Regions from separate parts of the Gordonia sp. McavH-238-E genome, predicted to be linked through region 1. Evidence: riboswitches for the same ligand, from Rfam matches in the RefSeq annotation. Region 1 holds a riboswitch; the other holds the start of a gene.

Region 1 (3,148 bases):
ATGTCCTCGGCCAAGAGGCCCAGCCACTCGTCGAAGAGACGGTCGTCCAGCAGGCGCGCTTCCCGGAACAAGAACTGGCTGATCTCGTGATGAACCTCGAGTGTGACTCTCTCCGTGGCAGTCTGAGGAATCATTGCTGCCCGCCCTCCATCAGTTCCAGCCAGCGCCGGTAGAACGCCCGGCCGGCCTCTTCGCTGTAAATGTTGCTGATCCGTCCTGGAAAGCCCTCTTCGCTACCGGCCGCCCCGAGGCCCATGGTGAAGTCGAAGTCGGAGCGTCGAGCCCGGCGTCCTTTGAGCACGTCCTGGATCTCGGCCCAGTTCTCGCCGTCCTCGGCCTCGAAGATCCCGCCGGCGCTGAACGTACGCAGTGCGTTGCGTCGCATCGCGTCCTTGACCTCGTCGGGGGCGTCGGCATCACCCAGGGTCCATGCCATCACCTCGATTTGATGCGGACCGCGGGGCTGCCATACGCGAAACGTGTTGGTACCGATCAGGAAGGAGAAGTTCGGGAAGACCGTGTTGTGGCCTCGTACGTGTACGGCCCGGTGCTCACCCAGACGCTCGATCTCCCGCTCCCGACTGGCCGCCCGGTATGCACGGGCGGCATCGCCGTAATCGGTCATGTCCGGCGCGTCATCGAGATAGAACCCCGTACCGTGCCCACCGGGGGAACTGAACTGCAGCCCCTTGGTCTCCGCGGTCACCCAGTCGCCGCCCTGCGCGATGAGCGCCGACACGTGACTCGTCTCCGCGTGGTAGACGTCGGTGGCGAACTGCTCCGACGGGAACTTCCAGTTGCAGTCGATCGTCCACCGATTGGCTGCGCCGAGGACCTCGTTGTTCTCCCAGCGATCAGCGAACGAATCGAAGTACCAGACCATGTCGCCGAGGTACTCCTCGAAGTCCGGAAGGTCCGAACTCCAGGTTCCGAATACGAAACCTCGGAAACAGACGATCCGGGGCACCTGCGTGGCCCCCATCCGGCCCTTGTCCAACTTCGACAGGTAGCCGTCTTCCTCATGCGGCACCTGGGTCAGATTGCCCTGGAGGTCGTACACCCATCCGTGGTACGAGCAGGTGAACGCTCTCGCATTGCCCTGGTCCGCCCGGCAGATCCGCATGCCGCGGTGACGACACTGGTTCATGAATGCCGCGTACTCGCCGCCGCCCTTGTTGACCACGACCACGGGGTCGTCGCCCATGGTCGTCGTCAGGTAGTCGCCGCGCTTGGGCAACATCGACTGATGGGCGAGGAACAGCCACGACTGACCGAAGATGCGATCCATCTCGGCTTCGTAGATGTCCTCGTCGGCGTAGATCGCTGCGCCCACTCGGCCCGCATCCGGGTCGACGAGCTGACTGTAGGTCTTCGACACAAGCTCCTCCTTTGTGACCTGCACAATGCACCGGGCGCACGGCGTCCGACCAGAGATCGATTCCAGGCAGCGGAACGGTCAACCGTTTCACCACTGCCTTTCGCCCGGCCGTCGTGGCCCCAACCCTTCCCGGGATCTAACGGGCCGAGGTCGGTACGGTCGGCGGTTCCGTTCTGCGGAACCGGCCCACCTGCGCGCGAGGACAGATCTCGATCCGGTCTGTACCGTCTGCACCACAATCGAAGACGCCGTCGATGCGCGGTGGGAGAACCTTCATGACGAAGGCGCCGTAGGAGCAACACCCTCCCCGGGAATCTCTCAGGCCCCAGTACCACTGCGCGAAGGCAACTCTGGAGAACAGACGGTCATCGTCGACCGGCTTACCGAAGGTGTAGGGCACCCCACGACGGAGCGCCCGGACTCTCAGGTCTCAGGACAGAGCGGGGAGGTGTTCCGCCATGTAATCCGGGAGATCACCGGACCGCCGAGATCTGGAGTGCCATGAAATCCGTCTGCGCCACCGGGGCCGGAGAGTTCGTCGACCGACACGTCGGGCCTGATGCCACCGCCATCGAGGCGATGCTGCGAGCTCTCGATCACCCGACACTGGATGCGCTGATCGACGCAGCAGTACCCCAGCAGATTCGCGACACGGTGCCGCTGACGCTCCCGGAGGCCGCACCGAGGCAGGCGTCTTGGCGTCTCTCCGCGAACTTTCCGAACGTAATTCGCCCCGCGTCCAGATGATCGGACTCGGGTACCACGACACGGTGACTCCCGCCGTGCTGCGACGCAACATCCTGGAGTCTCCCGCGTGGTACACGGCTTACACGCCGTACCAGCCCGAGATATCGCAGGGCCGGCTCGAGGCTCTGTTGAACTTCCAGACGGTCATCCAGGACCTGACCGCCCTCCCGGTGGCCGGAGCGTCCCTGCTCGACGAGGCCAGCGCGGTGATGGAGGCGATACTGCTGATGCGCCGCGCCAACCGGAAGTCGACCGCGTCTCGCGTGATCCTCGACGCCGCGTGCCTACCGCAAACCCTCGCTGTCGTCTCCGGGCGAGCGGCCGCTGTGGGCATCGAGGTCTCGACCGCAGACCTCTCCGCCGGCCTTCCGGCCGGCGAGTTGTTCGGACTCGTGATCCAGGCTCCAGGATCGTCCGGGGAGGTGCGAGACAACACCGGCCTGATCGCAGCCGCCCATGAACGCGGCGCCCTGGTCACCGTCGCCGCCGACCTGTTGTCCCTGACCATGGTGGTGCCACCCGGTGAACAGGGCGCCGATGTGGCGGTGGGTTCGGCTCAACGATTCGGGGTTCCGCTGTTCTTCGGCGGACCTCATGCCGCGTTCCTGTCGGTGCGCGCGGGACTCGAGCGGATGCTTCCGGGCCGACTCGTCGGAGTCTCGGTCGACATAGATGGCGCACCCGCGTACCGCCTCGCCCTACAAACCCGCGAGCAACACATACGACGCGACAAAGCCACCAGCAACATCTGCACTGCACAGGCTCTGCTCGCGAACGTCGCCGGAATGTTCGCGGTCTACCACGGTCCAGAGGGGCTGCGCGCCATCGCGGAACGAGTGCACAACCACGCCCGGCAGCTCGCGGCAGGGCTCGAAGCCGCCGGCTTCACACTCGAGCACGAGCAGTTCTTCGACACGCTCGTGGTCGCTGCCGACGGCCAGGCCCACGGGGTGGTGCGGCGGGCCGAACAGGCAGGGATCAATCTCCGACGTATCGATGTCGACCATGTCGGCATCGCCTGTG
Region 2 (3,148 bases), on a different contig from region 1:
GAGGCCGGCCTGCTCATCCCGGACGAGGACTCGGACGAGGCGCCCGAGGCGCAGGCCGACGAGGTCAAAGAGGACGAGGTCGAGAAGTTCAAGGAGTTCCTCGACAACGTCTCGCCCGACGACTTCAAGGCGAGCGGGGCCTGAGCGGTTCGTTCCATAGGTCGGAGCAGACTTGCCGGCTGTGCAGCCGAAAGCCAGATCACAGAATCGACACCGGCCGGTCACCGATTGTCTCGATCTCAAGTTGAGGTTCAGTGTCGTGGCGAGTCGCGTTGATCCCCGGTCATCCGCCGCATAGCGTCATCAGCGACATCGAGCACCGGACACGGGCCGATGAAGATGATCGGCCGACCGGAAACAGCCTGGACCGCGTACTGTGGACGTGGACGTCAGGCACCGTGGTGCGGCGTCCGATCCGAGCTTTGCGAGGGAGTCAGAAGTGGGCGATCGTCCGGTCGACAACGAAACGACGTCGAGCGACCAGTCACCCGATCGTCCGGTGACCGAGCGTGTAGACGCCGTCCCGACCCAGGGCAGTCTCGGAGACATCGCCCCGGGCCTGTTCCCGGACGACACCGTGCCCGACGAGCTCGTCGGCTACCGCGTGCCGAGCGCGTGCCAGATCGCCGGGATCACCTACCGTCAGCTCGACTACTGGGCCCGTACGTCGTTGGTCGTCCCGTCGATCCGCGGAGCCGCGGGATCCGGCAGCCAGCGCCTGTACTCGTTCAAGGACATCCTCGTCCTCAAGATCGTCAAGCGTCTGCTGGACACCGGCATCTCGCTGCAGAACATCAGAGTCGCCGTCGACCACCTGCGCCAGCGCGGTGTCGAGGACCTCGCCAAGATCACCCTCTTCTCGGACGGCACGACGGTGTACGAGTGCACGTCGGCCGAAGAGGTCGTCGACCTGCTCCAAGGCGGGCAGGGCGTGTTCGGGATCGCGGTCAGCGGCGCCATGCGTGAGCTGACCGGCACCATCGCGGATTTCCCCGGCGAACGGGCCGACGGCGGTGTCAGCGAGACCGCGCCCGAGGACGAACTCGCGGCGCGCCGCAAGAACCGCGCCCGTCGCACCGGCTAGTCCGCGTTCCGCGTAGACTGGCCCCGCGTCGCTACGCTGCGGGAGAGCGCCGACGGCAGAGATGCCGGCGGCCGCCGAAGGAGCAACACCTCTCCGTCAAACTCTCAGGCACCCAGGACCGCGGTGGTGACGACGTCTCTGGAAAGTGACGATCCGTCGTCCGCCCACGGTGAAAGGTCGTCGCGCAGCGCTGCGGGGCACCGAATCTCTCAGGCGTCACATCGGCTGCCGCCGACGACATGACAGAGGGGGAGGGCCAGCAGCCGGTGCGCGCACCGGCGCCTGCGAGAGGTGCCCTCCACCCGTGTCCACCACCGATGCGACCCCGTCCGACACCCCGGACCCGTCCACAGCCCCCGCCCCCGGGGTCTCGGCCGCCTTCGTCGACCGCCATGTAGGCCCGGACGCCGACGAGACCCGGCGCATGCTCGAAGCGATCGGCGCCACCTCACTCGACGACCTCGCCCACCGCGTCATCCCGGCGGTCATCGCCGACGAACTCGACTCCGACGTACTCGGCGCACTACCCGAGCCCCTCAGCGAGAGTGCGGTTCTCGCTCAGCTCGGCGACCTGGCCGCACGCAACACCGTCGCTCGGTCGATGATCGGGCTCGGCTACTACGGCACCCACACGCCCGGCGTCATCCTCCGCAACGTGCTCGAGAATCCGGCCTGGTACACCGCGTACACGCCCTATCAGCCCGAGATCAGCCAGGGACGTCTCGAGGCGCTGCTCAACTTCCAGACCATGGTCGCCGACCTCACCGGGATGGAAGTGGCCAACGCCTCGATGCTCGACGAGGCCACCGCGGCCGCCGAGGCGATGACGCTGATGCGCCGTGCGGGCAAGTCCAAGTCTCCGCGCGTGGTCGTCGACGCCGACCTCTTTCCGCAGACGCGTGCGGTGCTCGACACGCGCGCCGAGCCGCTGGGCATCGAGATCGTCGAGGCCTCACTGCATCCCGAGCTCCCCGGATGCGGACTTCCCGACTGCGAGTTCTACGGCGTGATCCTCCAGGTACCGGGTGCGTCGGGTCGCATCGTCGACGCCACCGCGATCATCGACGCGGCGCACGACCGCGGCGCACTCGTCGCGGCCGGTGCCGACCTCCTGGCGATGACCCTGCTGACACCGCCCGGCGAGCAGGGCGCCGACGTCTGTTTCGGCACGACGCAGCGCTTCGGCGTGCCGATGGGCTTCGGCGGGCCGCACGCCGGATACCTCGCCGTGGGCTCGAAGCACGCCCGGCAACTCCCGGGCCGTCTGGTCGGGATCTCCAAGGACGCCGACGGCAACCTGGCCTACCGGCTCGCGCTGCAGACCCGCGAACAGCACATCCGCCGCGAGAAGGCCACGAGCAACATCTGCACCGCGCAGGTACTCCTGGCGGTGATGGCCGCCATGTTCGCCTCCTACCACGGCGCCGAGGGGCTGCGCGCCATCGCGCGCCGCACCCATGCCGCGGCGGCCCGGCTGGCCGACTCGCTCGCGGCCGGCGGATTCTCGGTCGCGCACGCGAACTTCTTCGACACCATCGAGGTGCACGCCCCGGGTCAGGCCGATACCGTCGTTGCCCGGGCTCGCCAGGAGGGTGTCAACCTGCGCCGGGTCGACGCCGACACCATCGGCATCGCCTGCGATGAGACCACGGTCGATGCCGACCTCGATGCGGTGTTGCGTGCCTTCGACGTCGCCGGCGTCACGCCGCGTGCGTTCACGCAGCCGATCGAGAACCGCACCAGCGAGTTCCTCACCCACCCGGCGTTCAACCGGTACCGCACCGAGACCGCGATGCTGCGGTACCTGCGAGCCCTGTCGGACAAGGACATCGCGCTCGACCGCAGCATGATCCCGCTCGGGTCGTGCACGATGAAGCTCAACGCCACCACCGAGATGGAACCCATCACCTGGCCCGGCTTCGCGCAGCTGCACCCGTTCGCTCCGGCCGACGACACCGCGGGGATCCGAGAGCTCATCGCCACCCTCGAGAACTGGCTCGTGGCGGTCACCGGATACGACCGCGTCAGCCTGCAACCGAACGCGGGGTCGCAGGGAGAGTTCGC

The links. A riboswitch is a leader RNA that binds a small molecule or an ion and turns the genes downstream of it on or off. The one in region 1 is predicted to bind glycine.
Region 2: linked by a shared signal. The riboswitch ahead of gcvP (aminomethyl-transferring glycine dehydrogenase) and the one ahead of gcvP (aminomethyl-transferring glycine dehydrogenase) in region 1 are both predicted to bind glycine.

What each region holds. Positions count from the first base shown of each region.
Region 1 covers NZ_JAKRFE010000006.1:337,832-340,979, reverse strand. Annotated here, with positions in the region: gene MHN80_RS11380 (3-phenylpropionate/cinnamic acid dioxygenase subunit beta) at 1-134, opposite strand, end outside; gene MHN80_RS11375 (aromatic ring-hydroxylating dioxygenase subunit alpha) at 131-1,378, opposite strand; glycine riboswitch at 1,631-1,722, shown strand; glycine riboswitch at 1,723-1,827, shown strand; partial or broken gene gcvP (aminomethyl-transferring glycine dehydrogenase) at 1,880-3,148, shown strand, end outside.
Region 2 covers NZ_JAKRFE010000001.1:450,749-453,896, reverse strand. Annotated here, with positions in the region: gene MHN80_RS02010 (bifunctional nuclease family protein) at 1-144, shown strand, start outside; gene MHN80_RS02005 (MerR family transcriptional regulator) at 440-1,084, shown strand; glycine riboswitch at 1,114-1,215, shown strand; gene gcvP (aminomethyl-transferring glycine dehydrogenase) at 1,389-3,148, shown strand, end outside.